Regions from separate parts of the Paenibacillus sp. PAMC21692 genome, predicted to be linked through region 1. Evidence: predicted binding sites of a transcription regulator. Region 1 holds the regulator's gene; the other holds the start of a gene.
What was found. Region 1 encodes Rex, which represses fermentation and respiration genes when NADH is low (regulators of the CRP and FNR family bind a similar motif). Its sites were predicted from a motif close to TTGTGAAATATTTCACAA; they were not measured.

Region 1 (7,540 bases):
AGATGTGCCGTGGAAGCCGTATCGACGAATTTTGTGACGGCGGTACAACACCTTTGGAATCGGGTACAGGTACGACGTCTCCGGCATAGTCTGATGGAACGCCGTGTCAAACACGACAACCTGCGGAACATTGGGCATATTGGTCTCTACGGCGTTAATCCCCATCATATGAGCAGGATTGTGCAACGGAGCGAGATCGAAAAGTCGCTTAATCTCCGCCTTGACTTCTTGCGTTACGATTACGGAATGTTTAAACGCTTCGCCGCCATGTACGACTCGATGTCCAACCGCGTCAATCTCCGACATAGAGGTTATGACGCCGAAATCAGGATGAACCAGAATGTCTATAACGCGCTTTACCGCAGTTACGTGATCCAGAATTTCTCTAACGTCGCGAACCTCGGGCTTATTTGCGGATTCATGGGTAACAATAGAAGAATCCATCCCGATTCTCTCCACTCGTCCGCTGGCGAGCACGGACTCGTCCATCATATTGTAGAGCTGGTATTTCAACGAGGAGCTGCCAGCATTAATGACTAATACTTTCATGAAATTCGGTCTCCATCCTTATCGTATTGGAAAAATCCGACGCCAGATTTCACGCCGAGATGTCCGCCGCGTACCATCTTTTTGAGCACGATTGACGGACGATACTTAAGCTCGCCGTATTCCCGGAACATTCGCTCCAGAGCGGCAAGCACGGAATCCAAACCGAAGCGGTCCGCCATCTCGAATGGACCATGCGAAAAAGAATACCCGATCCGCATCGCGTTGTCGATATCCTCCGCCGAAGCGACGCCTTCCTCGAGAACGTGCAGAGCTTCGTTTATAAAGAGGCAAATGAGGCGAGTCGTCACGAACCCCGGAGATTCGAATACCATGACACTCTTTTTCATGATGATCTCGTCCACGAAATGTTTGGTCCGCGCAAACGTCTCCTCCGACGTCTTAAGACCTCGCACGATCTCGACAAGATCAACCTTAAGTACGGGATATATAAAATGAATTCCGATCACACGATCTGGCGAAGCGGTAACGCTTGCCAGCTCGGTCAAACTAAGCGTGGATGTGTTGCTGGCCAATATCGTGCTTTCGCTGCAGATCGCATCCAGCTTGCGGAATACTTCCTTCTTCGCTTCAAGCTCCTCCGTTATCGTCTCGATAACCAACTCGCATGACGCCAGTTCTTCGTAATAAGAGACGGAGTCGATTCGTGACAGAATAAGTTTCTTCTCCGAGTTGGTAAGCGCCCACTTTTCGATCTGTTTGTCCAGACTAATCTCGATCATTTGAAGCCCGTATCTCAGACGTTCCTCCGATTGCTCCAAGATGAAGACATCAAGACCCTTGGAAGCCAACATCTCAGCTATGCCTTGTCCCATCGTTCCGATCCCTATAACGCCAACTTTCTTTATCATGCGATGCATTTGCTCCTTCTAGGTTGATAGTTCCTCTTTATTATAACGTTTTTTGGGCAAAAGAGAAGGCGAACCATAGGTTCGCCTTGAATTTGTAATAAATACGGTTAAGCAACGGCGGAATTGTGAAGTAAGTCTCTAAACCGTTCTCCATCCACGTTTTCCTCATCCAGAAGCGTCTGCAATGCCTGCCCAAACACCTCTTGACGCGAATTCAGCAGCTCCTTCGTTCGACCCATGAGATCATCCAAAATCCCGTTCGTCACGGCCGACCACTTGTCCGGCGTCATCATGGATGCATCGATTATGCCTGCATCCGTCAAACCTGATTCCACCAGCGTCTTTACAATGCCAACAGCCTGGTCGAAGTCGCCCCTCGAGCCCGTGCTGCGTTCGCCATAAAAAATCTCCTCGGCGGCAGCTCCGCCAAGCGCAATCATGATTTGTTCGTGCAGAAACTTCGTCGTATACAAATACTGATCCTGCAAGGGCTGATGACGCACGTAACCCAGAGCGCCGCCGCGAGGCGACAATGCTACCTGAGATACGCTCCCGGGACGAACAAGCTCCGCCATAATGGCGTGTCCCAGCTCATGCAGCGCAACCCGCTTTCGTTCCTCCAGGGATGTCTCCTTGTCGCTTTTCTCTCCCAGCATCACCTTGTCGATTGCCATATGAAGATGACCGGAGGTGATGGAATCCGCATTGTCGCGCAAGGCATAGATGGCCGCCTCATTCATGACAGATTCCAGCTGTGCGCCGGAGAAGCTATAGGTCTGCTCTGCAATGCCTGTCAAATCGACACCCTCATCAATCGGTTTATTGGACGCATGAATGCGAAGAATTTGAAGTCTGCCCTTTTTATCGGGCAGATCGACGCCGATATGCCTGTCGAAACGCCCAGGGCGAACGAGCGCGCTGTCCAGCATCTCCTTGCGGTTCGTAGCGGCGATGATGAGAATGCGCGGAGATTCGTTGCCATGAATTCCATCCATCTCTGTCAACAGCTGATTCAGCGTCTGATCGTATTCACGATGCTGTCCGCCGTCCCGCTTCCCGCCTATAACCTCGATTTCGTCGATAAAGATAACAGCGCTGGATTTGCCTGCTTTTTTGGCTTTGGCCCGAGCTTCTTTAAACAAATCGCGGATGCGCCCGGCTCCGACGCCGACATACATCTCAACGAATTCGCTGCCCGATGCCGCCATGTAGACGGAATCCGTATATTGCGCAGCCGCCTTAGCTAGCAATGTTTTGCCAGTACCCGGAGGTCCTGCCAGCAGTATGCCCTTAAGCGGACGAATCCCCAGCTTCTCGATCTGATCCCGTTTGACCAAAAAGTCAAGCGCCTCTATCAGCTCCTGCTTTGCGCGGTTTTGTCCGCCAATCTGTTCGAAGGTAAATGATGTCGACTTAACTTCCTTCCGTCCTTCGCCGCCAGATAATGCAGCGAGCTTGCCTTTGCCTCGCGCCATAAACAAGAGTACGCCGGCAATTGCAGCCATCAAGACGAATGGAAGCACGTTATAGCCTTGCATCTGCAAGAATACAAGGCCGACTATGACGACTCCGATCCCGATCTCCATTCCGTATTTGCGCATTACCACACCTCCATCGTATTAGGCGTTCGCGGCAACACCACGTATTTGGCCGTACCTTCTTGCTCTGACCGGATCGTAATATATACGTTGTTCTCATCCATCTCCGTCACCGTCGTTACGCCATCCATGCCGGCGACGGCTTTCTCCATAGCCGCCGGAATCGTGGAGTAGGCCTTCGTCTCCATCGCTTCCGCGATTTCGAACATCGCTCCGTACCAGAGCTGTTCCAGCTGTTCATTGGGATCGCTCTCAACCTGTACCATTACCTTTTTGCCCCCGGCGACGCCAGCCGTTTGTTTCACCGCGTTGCCGTAAGTTTCCCGAAGGCTGGCATCAGCGGACAATTTCAGCTTCACCTTTAATTCTTTTTGTCCAATCTCAGGCTTTGATGCTTCCGCTACTCCGTTCATCTCTTCCAGCTTATCGGCAAGAGGCGCGGCGACGACCATCTGCTTGTACAAGGCGAAACCTCCGAACAATAGTACGGCAGTGACAACAACGGTAATCGCTAGCGGCAATACGCGTGGTTTTCTCATCTCCTAACCCCTCCAATGTATATTGTTTATATATAATTTATATATCAACTCGTCTATACGATAGTATATCACATTTTACAGCTGATTTCGGGGTGTAAAAACAGGAAACGGGACCATGGAAGGTCCCGCCTAATTTTATGATATGGCATAAAGTTGAAGTTCAAAAAATTCGGTTTTCAGTACCGAGAAGATTGAAGGCAAGCGGATTTTTTGAACAACCTCTTTAAGAGGAAGGCAGCCGATAGGAATCGATTAGCTTACCATCTTTGTCGAAGGTATAAAAATCATAGAAATATTGAACGCCTCCATCGGAAGCTGCGGAGTAATAGATCTCCCATGCCGGAGCTCCCCGGAATAATCCGGCTTGGACCCGAACGATATTCGACCCAGGTTTGCTTGAACGGAACTGAGCTTTAAGCTCATCCTCGCCGAGCACGTCGGAAGCGTCGACGGTAAGCGTCGTTTCGTCGCCGCGCAGGAATACGTAATGATAATCATCCTGTTCCCCTGCGCCGAAGCCGACCCATACGGTCTCGTCCCAGATATGTTTGTTCAGCCGCTCTACATTCGATATTTCACCCGTGGCGACGATTCGCTGCTTCGCTTCGGCTTCTGCCGACCAGTGCGGCAGCTGTATATCCCGATAATAAAGCCCTAACCAGATCAAGAAAGTCAACAGGGCGGCGCTAACCATCCAGATCCACTTGGCCGGTGTCATAAACGGACGTCGTTTTCTTTCCGTGGCGCGCATTAGCCGTTAAGCAGCCGCTCGAATGCGGCTTGCGCTTCCTTGCGAATTTTTTCTTCGTCCAGCAAGGTGCATTGTGCATCCTTCACGACTTGTTTGCCCCCAACCCACACATGGCGAACATCCTTGCCCGATCCCGCATAGACAAGATGCGAGACGATGTCAGTGAGCGGGAAGTACTGAGGCTGGTCGATGTTGACGGCAGCCATATCAGCCTTCATCCCCGCCTTGAGCATGCCGATCTCCTTCTCCTTCCAGATGGAAGCCGCGCCGAGCGATGTCCCAAGCTTAAGCGCCTCTATAGCCGGTATGGCAGTGGGATCTCCGGATACGCCTTTGTGCAACAGGGCTGCCATTGTAATTTCCTGGAACAGATCCAGATTATTGTTGCTGGCCGCGCTATCCGTTCCGAGACCGACCTTAACGCCGGCACGAAGCAATTCCGGAAGCCTGGCGATGCCGCTGGCCAGCTTCAGATTGCTCACAGGATTATGCGCTACGGAGACGCCGTTCTCTGCTAGCATTGCAATCTCCTCGTCGTTCAGATGAACGGCGTGCGCGACCAACGCAGGGCGCGAAAAGAAACCCAGCCGATGAAGATGCTCAACAGGCCGAACGCCGTAATCCCTAACGTTCTGCTCCACCTCTGCACGAGACTCGGACATATGCGTATGAAGCGCCAAAGAATGATCATGGGCGGCCTGTACAAATTTTTCGATATATGCGGAAGGGCAAGTATATGGCGCATGCGGGGACAGCATGGTCGTAATTCGGCCGTCTGCCCTGCCGTTCCACTCCAGGGCGAATGCAATCGCTTCCTCTAGCTTCGCTTTCTGCTCCTCTTCCGAGCATAGGCCGATAACGCCGCGCATCAAAACGCCGCGGATGCCGGATTGTTCCGTCACCTTGGCGACTTCATCCATTCGATCATACATATCGAGGAAGGTCGTTGTTCCCGTACGAAGCATCTCGACGATGGCCAGAGCTGTGCCGGCTCTCGTATCCGCCGCAACATAACGGCCCTCCATCGGCCACATTTTCTGTTCCAGCCATACCTGCAGATTTTGATCGTCCGAATACCCGCGAAGGAGCGACATCGCCGCATGACCATGCGTATTAATAAGTCCGGGCAGGAAGGCCAGTCCTTTGCCATCCAGCTTCTCAACGCTTTCAGACAAGCTTTGCGGCTCAGGCTCCTGCTCGCCGATATATGTAATGGTATCGTTCGTGATGACCATATGACCTTTAATGACCGGGGTCGAGTCGTCCATCGTCACGAACAGGCCATTTCTAATCCATAGCTGTTTCATCCGAATCTTCTCCTTCATGGTTCAAATAATACGCGAGGCTAAGCAGTTCCCTTGTGAAATCGGCATTGTGAATGCGTACTTCATCCGGTACGCGCAAAATCGCTGGAGCGAAGTTCAAAATGCCTTCTATCCCTGCCGAGACGAATTGATTTACGACGTTTTGAGCTTCGAACGCAGGGACAGTGATGATTCCGATCCGAATTTTTTGCTCCGCAATCGTTGCGACCAGCTCGCTCATGGGTTGAACGACCAGATTGTTGATATTCGTTCCGATCTTGGCAGGATGATCGTCGAACACAGCCGTTATTTTCATATTGTCCTTGGAATATTTGTTGTAATTGCATAAGGCATGACCCAGATTGCCGGCGCCAACCAGCGCGACCTTGATCGTCTGGTTCACCTTGAGTATTTGACGAATGATTTCGATCAAATAGACAACGTCGTAGCCAATACCTTTGCGTCCGAATTCGCCGAAATACGCGAGATCCTTGCGAATTTGAGCCGGGTTAAGATCAAGCTTAACCCCAAGCTCCTGCGAGGATACCGTCTGGATCTCGCGGCTGTCCAGCTCGTTAAGCACCTGCAAGTAGATAGGGAGTCGGCGCACGACCGCTTCGGATATTTTGGTCTGCTTCAAGTTGTTGCCTCCTTCGTAGCTTCTGGTTCGCTCGCCGCAGCGCTGTTTTTTCCCAGCCATTCTCTAATTCTTGGCACCATCTGATCCGTAAACATCGTTTCGATCTTGGGACCTGGCAGCGAATAGAGAAAATGTTTGCCGTAATAGGCATCGATAACGCGCGTATCGTAGATGATGACAATGCCTTTGTCCTGCGAGGTTCGGACAAGTCGGCCGAATCCTTGTTTGAACCGGATGACGGCCTGCGGGATGGACAGCTTCATAAACGGATTCTGCTTTTGTCGCTGCAGTTGCTCCGCCTTTGCTTCTTGGAGCGGATGATTAGGAGGCTGGAACGGAAGTCTTACAATGGCAAGACAGGTAAGCGCTTCGCCTGGAATATCGACGCCTTCCCAGAAGCTGCTCGTTCCCAAAAGCACGGATTCCGGCTGTTGAAGGAAACGTCTCGTCAGCTTGGTTCGATTGCTGCTGTCGATCCCTTGTCCCAGCAAGCCGATGCCTGCCGCGGCCAGACCTATTTTCATAAGCTCGTGAACTTGCTTCAGCATCTTATAAGAAGTAAAGAGCACCAGCATTCGTCCTTTTGTCTCTAGAGCGGCGTCGACCAGCGAAGCCGCCAGCTTATCCAGATACGCGTCGTTTACATATGCGCCCTTAACAACCGGGAAGTCGCGAGGGACCATCACCAGCGCCTGTTCCCTGTAACGGAAAGGAGACGGCAACTGCACGGTTTTGAGCTTGCCCTGCGTCTCATAGCCGAGGAGTCCGAGTTGTTCCTCTGCGTACTGGAAGGTTTTCTGCACCGTTAATGTCGCGGAGGTCATAATGATGCTGTCTTTGGCGTCAAAAAAGTACTTTTGAAGCTGTTCGCTAACATCGACGGGTGCCGCGTACATGTGCAGCGATCGGTAGCGGTATACCGCGCTGGCTTCCATCCAGAAAACAAAACCGGACTGCTCCAGTTTCATAAAGATTCGAAGCTCGTCTTTTAATCTCGTCAAATCCCGGATGGAACCGTTAAGATCGGTAATCGTTCCCTGAACGGAGAGATCATCGATCCGCTCCTTGATGTCGTTGATCATTTTTTCCATCGTCTTGATAACCCGCGCAAGCTCGACATAAATATTATTCTCGACGCCGCTCGCTTCATCCCAGCTTGCAGGAAGCTCGGAATGATGGAGTCTAAGAACCGAAGACGAAACCGCGCCATTATCAGTGGCGCCTTCAGCTCCTTCGCCCATCATTGCATACAGCATCTCGAATAATTTGTCCCAATGCTCCCTGATCTCC
Region 2 (7,540 bases), 3.8 Mb from region 1:
AGATTTGCAATCGATCTATCCCTATTTAACGAAACATACGTTTACTGACGGCATGATTATTCTGAAGCAGGGGCAATCGAGCGAAGTATTCCATATCGTGTTGTCCGGCAAATTGGATGTGTACCTGGAGAATGAAAAAAAGATTCTCGTAGCGAATTTGGAGCGAGGACATTTCGTTGGGGAAATGTCCTGTCTGACGGGGAAAACGGTAAGTGCTACCGTAATGGCTGTCGGCACGGTAGTGACGGTAGCAATGCCGCGGCAAGGGTTGCTGTTATTGATGGACCGGAGCACTACGTTCCGACAGCATATGACCGAAGCGATGATCAAGCGCATTCAGGAGTCCAACGACCGGGTGGCGGAGGAATATACGAGAAGCCTCGCCGTCATGCGGGAGCTGGAGCTGGAGCGGCAGGCGCAATATGGACCGTTGGTTGGCAGCAGCAAATTTATGCATGGGCTCCGCAGAGACATTACAGAATGTGCTCGGCGGGAAGACCCGGTATGTATCGTGGGCGAAAAAGGCGTCGGCAAGTCGCATGTCGCATACGAAATTCATCGATTGTCCCGGCGCGCCGAATATCCAATCGTAAGCATGGACGGGACAAACTTCCTTCAAGAGGATTGGGATATGAAAGCGCGGGCGGCAAGAGAAGGAACCATCGTACTGGAAAATGTGGATTCGATGCCGCTGGAATTGTTAAGTCGATTGCTCCAATCCTCAGGAGATATGCGCATTCTCATGACAGCCTGCGACAAACCGGATACCCGTGCACTAGAGGTAAAGATGATTCCGCTCAGGGAGCGAAAGGAGGACATCCCCGAGCTCGTCCATGCGTTTTTATTGGCCGCGGGCTCTGATGATCCGCAGGAATTGATCTCCCATGACGCGATGAATATGATGACGGTCTATCCGTATCTTGACGGCAATGTCCAGGAACTGAAAACGGTCGTGCAAGAAGCGCATGTTGTCAGCGGCAATCGAATGATCCTTAAGCGTCATCTGCGATTCGGAAGGAACCGCGAGCCGGGAACAAGACCGAGGATCGGGCTTGCGCTGGGCAGTGGCGCCGCGCGGGGAGCCGCGCATGTTGGCGTTATTAAGCTGTTGGAGCAAGAGGGCATTCCCATCGACATCATTGCAGGAACAAGCGTTGGGGCATTTATTGGGGCGTTATACGCAGGGGGGCAGCCTGTTTCCGCGTTCGAGAAGGTGCTGCCAACCGTTCGTTGGGGGCAGCTTGTTAACTTTGTGATGCCTCCGAAGGCGTTAGTAAGCAATCATCCAATGGCCCGTTTTGTTGAAAAATATATCGGCCCTGTCAACTTTGAGGACTTGCCGATTCCGTTTGCCGCAGTAGCTGCGGATGCGGTGAGCGGCGAAGCGCACATTTTCAATAAAGGCAGAGTCTCCCATGCGATCTGCGCTTCGACGGCGATTCCCGGTTTCATCAAGCCGGTTCAGTATCAGCAACGCTACCTGGTGGATGGTGCGGTGGTCCATCCTGTGCCTGTTGCGCTAACCAAAAGCATGGGGGCCGACGTGGTGATCGCCGTTGATTTGAGTACGCCGGTGTTAGGGGAACCGAAAAGCTTTTTAGTGGCGATCCTCAACACGATTGAAATTATGAGCCGAAAAATTATTTCGGAAGAAGCGCAAATCGCGGATGTCGTGCTTAGGCCCGAAATTACGACAAATCAGGTATCGTTTAAATTGTCTAACCATAACATGGCCATGGGCGAAAAGGCAGCGCGGGAAGCGTTAACGATAATACGAAGCAAGCTGGTTGAAAGGTGAAAAGCTATTTAAAACACGATCAAGGTGAAACGGCTGTCGCCGTTCTTTGGCGGCGCAGTAAGTTTCATTCCAAGAAATAGAGGCCAAGTATAGAAGAACTTATACTTCCCTATATTTTAAGAAAGGGTCATATCTGGCGTGGCTGAACAGGCTGCCGGAGGATGGCCCTTTCAAATTATGGCTCGTACTGGAGGCTTTGAAGATGAATCTGCAGCTATTACGAAATTTCCCGCTCTTCGAGCAACTTGATGATGAATATTTAACTGAAATTTCCAAGTTATGCAGCAAACGCGTATATACAAAAGGCGAGTCCATTTTCTTAGAAGGCGATGAAGGAGATGAACTTTATCTGGTTATATCCGGAGTTATTCAAATTTATCAAGATAATCACTCCAGGGATGTGGTTCTTTCTATTTTTAGAGAAGGAGATTTCTTTGGAGAGATGGCTTTGCTGCAGAATGAAAGAGTACGCTCTGCTTCGGCGAGGACAATCGAGAAGTCTACTTTATGCATTTTGAAAAAACGCCATTTCATTCCTTTAGTCAATAGCAAGCCTGAAATCCTTATCGGTATATTGGGAACGGCTTTGGATCGTCTGCGCGATGCCAATAAATTAATCATGGACTTGACCATTCACGACGTACGCACGCGTATTGCCCGCATGTTGCTGCGACTAACAGAACAACATGGAGTACCCTCAGCGGATGGTATTTTAATTGATTTGAAGCTAACGCATCAGCAATTGGCGGATATGACAGGAACGGCACGCGAAACCGTGACAAAATTGTTATTGGAATTACAAAACGAGCAATTGATACGCAATGATCAGAAAAAAATAATTGTGTGCAACCTGGATGGACTGAGAAATATACTTGACGTTAATTGAGTTGAATTGGGAATCAGGATGGTAACTGTTAGGATATTACGATTGGAGGGGAAAAGGTTGCACACGAAAGAGAGCCTGCAGAAGCAATTAGATCAGCTAGGTATTGATGCAACTGGCACGTTATTGATTCACTCGTCGATGAAAAGTTTGGGACAAGTCGATGGTGGCGCGGACACGGTCCTGGACGTGTTGTCCGACTATATGAAGGATGGTCTGTTAGTGTTGCCCACTCATACATGGTCGCATATAAATGCAGAGAATCCGAGGTTCTACGTGGAGGAGTCGCCGGTTTGCGTCGGCATTTTGCCCGAACTTTTTCGCAAAAGGCCGGGCGTGGCGCGTTCATGGCATCCCACTCATTCCGTGGCGGCGCTGGGGAGAGATGCACATGCATTTACAAACAGCGACCATCATTTCGATACTCCATGCGCCAGAGGCTCCAGTTGGGGGAAGCTGCTTGACCGGCAAGCAACGATTATGTTGGTCGGAGTCGATTTAAAGCGCAACACCTTTATTCATGGGGTCGAGGAATGGGTGGATATATCCGGAAGACTAACGGATGACCACCAGATGCTGTATACGGTTTTGTCCGACGGAACCGAAATCCCTGTGCCTTCCCGCAGACATTGCGGGTTATCGTGGTCCGAGCATTTTTGGAAAGTGGACGAAGTGCTTGAACGCAAGGGAGCGATGTATAAAGGGCTGTTGGGCGATGCCGTCGTTAGAGTATGCAATGCAGCTTTGGTGGCTGAGGTCATTACGGACATGCTCAAGGATAATCCGGATTTATTTTCGGATAACAATCCTTTGCCAGCGCGTATCGACACGGCCGACAATCTATGATATGGTGAATGAAACCCATAGGCATTCCACTCTTCGGAGTGGGGTGCCTTGGTCTGTATTTACGGGTTTTTACATTTAATGTATGTCTATCTATCCGAAAGGACATGGAGGTTGTGATGCTATGTTTCTCTATTTATCCCCGTGCCGGGGAGGTTCAACCGCTGCTATTACAGCGCTAAAATCACTCATGTAAAGGAGAGGTAGAGCATGGCTGCATGCATTCATACAGAAAGACGTCCGAGATTGAAATCTTCCGGACTGCGGAATTTACGTCGGGAGGGACGTTTACCCGGGGTTGTATTCGGAAAAAACGCAGATAACGAAATCATTCATATATCCACCAAGCAATTTGAAAAATGGTTAAAGAAAGGCGGCTCCGGCTTTATCGAGCTTAAGCTGGCAGATGACTATTCCCTGACGGTATTGCTGGAGGACCTTCATCGCAACCCGGTGACCGGCGAGCTGTTGCATGTCGATTTCCAGCTTGTTCAGTCGGGCGAAGTTATTCGTACGAAGCTTCCGGTAAAGCTATTGGGTAGCCCTATTGGAACAAAGTCGGGGGGAGTCGTGCAGGTCGAGGACCCGTATGTGGAAGTGGAGGCTTTGCCTAAGAACTTGCCGTCCGTGGTCGAGCTCGACATCAGCGCGATGGAAATCGGAGAAACGTTGTTCGTAAAAGACCTGAAATTACCGCCCGAAGTGACGGTCATATCCGGGGATAACGAAACTCTCGTATCCGTATTGAAGCCTTAATGCTTGGATGCTAAGTGAAAGAAACCAAGGAGCTAAGCGGCTTGTTCTCGCTTAGCTCCTTGGTTTTTGGCATCCACTGCTGCTTTCTTGAGCAACGTGCTGAACGTGACGATTGGTTTCGGCTTCGTTACACGCCAACTATTGTGAATTTATTCACAAATTGATCAAATGTTACCCCTCAACTTTATGATTTAAATCACAATGTCAATCGTTTTTACATTCTATAATAAAGACATCAACAAGAAGCAATCATCAATCGAAACCAACGAGGACGGTGATCCTGATGAATCATATACAACGATCTCAACCATCAGCGAGATTGAAGCTAATCTAACGCCATACCGCTACTAATAATGAAGAACGGGAGTGAGTTTCATGTTAAAATTTTGGAAAGAGCATAAAATCGCCGGTATTCTAGTCACTATTGTTCGCTTCGTGGTTGGGTTCGCATGGTTAGACGCTGGATGGCATAAAATTACGGGAGCAACGCCTTTCGATGCAACGGGTTTCCTCAACGCGGCCGTAAACAACCCGGTGCTTGATAAAGCTACAGGTGAAGCGGTTTACCCGACCTACACTGCATTTGTAGAACACTTTGCATTACCGAACGTTGGATTTATTAACGTCGCTATACCATGGGGAGAATTTCTGGTAGGACTTGGACTCATCCTTGGTACACTAACGCTTACCGCCGCATTCTTCGGAGCCTTAATGAACTTCATGTTTATGTTCGCAGGTACCGTAAGCACGAACCCGTGGCTTCTGCTTCTTGGATTGATGGTCATCTTCGCCGGCACGAACGCTGGCCGCTTTGGATTAGATCGTTACGTCCTTCCGCTTATGCACAAAGGACTTGATCGTCTCTTCCATCGCAAACCCAAAAATCCGACAACAGATGCGGGACTGTTAGTTAAATAAACCAATACCGAAAAACTTCATCGAAAAAAAGGACGATCAGAGCGCTGCCTCTGATCGTTCTTTTTGCTTATTGATTTGAGTAAGTACAGGGCTAGCGGAATAGGCTTTGTTGTCTTCTAACCGCTGTGCTTTCCTCTGGTGCATATTGTTCCGTATTAAGGCAAAGATAATGAGCAGCGTACCGTAAAATTCATAGTTGCTAATCTGATAGCCTTGAAAGGCCATAATGACGAAAGTGGTAATTGGAACAAAATTAATAAATAAGATGCCGTTAAGCGGCGATAGCCGTTTGATCCCTGAATTCCAGCACAGCAGGGCTACAAGCCCTGGCAGTAGTATCATAAAGGACATTTCGTATTTAATCGAAAGTATCGTGTGCCAGCCGGGAACGGGAACCAACCCAAAGGCGGAAGCAAGCATAACGATGATGAAAGACACTGCGGTTCCTAGCAAACATGTGAGTGTGGAATAGCGCAGGATCGACCAATCTCTAAATCGGCTCTCCCCCATCGAATACACGACCCATCCCACAACTCCCGTGAAAATCAGAAGCAAAGGAACAAGATGTTGCCCAGCCATCGTAAAAAATGTAAATTTCCCATTGGTAGTAACGAGCAAAGCGCCGGCGAGCGCGATACCTACACTTGTGAGCGTGTATGTATTCGGTGCTTTTTTGGTTGTGATCCACAAGAGCATAACGGAAATCATCGGCATGAGCACTTCCATAATGGAGGCGGCGATTGTCCCGGATTCCCCCATGAGCTGCTGCCCGAAGAAAATGGCCATGTTATAGACCACAAATGCCATCGTTCCAAAAAACAATAGAGTCTTGCCCTTTCCTTCCAGACGGAATGCCGCTTTCCCTTCTTTTATCCAAAGCATCACGCTAAGAATGACGGCCACGGCAAAATATCGGATAAATGAAAAATAAAATGGATCAATTTGCTGCAAAGCAATGTGTGCAACAGGAAACATCGCTCCCCATGACATACTGGCAATGAGACAGAGAATGGAACCTATGATGACTTGTTTGTTTAGCATGTGTAGTCTCTCCCTATAGAAAATCTGCCCAATTCTTTGTACATCACTCATTATAGGAAGGAGAATGGATATAGTAAAATGATTGAAAATCACTTTCATCATCATTTATAATGATACTTGAAAAACATGTTTCCATTGGAGAGCAGAGGCGAGGTTGCATTGGAGTTTAATGATTTGAGAATATTCCAGGCGGTTGCAACGCATGGCAGTGTCAGTAAAGCCGCATTGGAGCTAAACTACGTGCAATCCAATGTCACAGCAAGAATAAAGCTGCTGGAAAAAGAGCTTCGGACGCCATTGTTCTATCGGCATAAACGCGGGATGATCCTTAACCCGGAAGGAAAGCGGTTGTTGGAGCATTCGAGGGAGATCTTGTCGAGGATGGAGGAGATGGCACATCTATTCGAGGATAAGTCATACCCCTCCGGTGTCCTGGAAATCGGGATCGTGGAGACGGTGAATGCACTGCCGGACATCCTATCCTCTTATTATGGAAAGTATCCCAATGTTGAATTATCATTAAAAACCGGAGTTACCGATGACTTGGTCCAACAAGTACTTGATATGAAGCTGGATGGAGCTTTTGTTACAGGCCCCATCAGGCATCCTTTTATCGAACAGCTTGAGGTTTTTCAAGAAAAGCTGGTGCTCGTAACCAAAGGAGAAAGCTTTCGTATCGAGGAAATAACGGAAAAGCCTCTTTTGCTATACAATAAAGGTTGCGGATATCGGGAACGGCTTGAAAGCTGGATGAAGGCGGAGGGGATTATCCCGAAGCAGATCATGGAATTCGGAACGTTCGGAACGATTATAGGCAGCGTCGCCGCAGGAATAGGAATGACGATTATTCCGGAATCATCCATTACCGATCTGATTGTCAAGGGCACCGTGTTTGGTCATAGCGTACCTGAGCCTTATCATGAAATTACGACCATTTTTATTTGGCGCAAAGACTCCTATATATCGAGCACGCTACAATGCTTTATGGATGAAATTGTTTCTTTGATATAATGTGGGTACAGAATGGAGAGGAGCTGCACAATGGCGCAATCGTTGGAAGGAAAAGTAGCAATCGTAACAGGAGCGGCAAGAGGGATCGGCAAAGCGACGGCTGTCGCATTAGCGAAAGAAGGCGTAAACGTTGGCCTGGTTGCCAGGAGCGAGGCTTCCTTAAAGGAAGTGGCCGACGAATTGAAAGGGCTGGGCGTTAAAGCAGCTTATGCTACCGCCGATATCTCCTCCAAAGAGCAAGTGGAAGCCGCGGTGGAAGCTCTGAGAAGCGAGCTGGGCTCCGCCGACAT

Region 2: H7F31_RS02855 (DoxX family membrane protein) is a predicted target of Rex. The motif match lies at 4,422-4,439, and genes of this name have one in related genera.

The regions. Positions count from the first base shown of each region.
Region 1 covers NZ_CP060293.1:5,497,257-5,504,796, forward strand. Annotated here, with positions in the region: gene H7F31_RS22235 (acetate kinase) at 1-549, opposite strand, end outside; gene H7F31_RS22240 (3-hydroxyacyl-CoA dehydrogenase family protein) at 546-1,418, opposite strand; gene H7F31_RS22245 (AAA family ATPase) at 1,526-3,019, opposite strand; gene H7F31_RS22250 (hypothetical protein) at 3,019-3,555, opposite strand; gene H7F31_RS22255 (hypothetical protein) at 3,779-4,273, opposite strand; gene H7F31_RS22260 (amidohydrolase) at 4,306-5,619, opposite strand; gene H7F31_RS22265 (redox-sensing transcriptional repressor Rex) at 5,594-6,250, opposite strand; gene dinG (ATP-dependent DNA helicase DinG) at 6,247-7,540, opposite strand, start outside.
Region 2 covers NZ_CP060293.1:709,715-717,254, reverse strand. Annotated here, with positions in the region: gene H7F31_RS02875 (patatin-like phospholipase family protein) at 1-1,798, shown strand, start outside; gene H7F31_RS02870 (Crp/Fnr family transcriptional regulator) at 2,001-2,684, shown strand; gene H7F31_RS02865 (AAC(3) family N-acetyltransferase) at 2,742-3,527, shown strand; gene H7F31_RS02860 (50S ribosomal protein L25) at 3,735-4,280, shown strand; gene H7F31_RS02855 (DoxX family membrane protein) at 4,656-5,198, shown strand; gene H7F31_RS02850 (DMT family transporter) at 5,235-6,239, opposite strand; gene H7F31_RS02845 (LysR family transcriptional regulator) at 6,399-7,250, shown strand; gene H7F31_RS02840 (3-ketoacyl-ACP reductase) at 7,281-7,540, shown strand, end outside.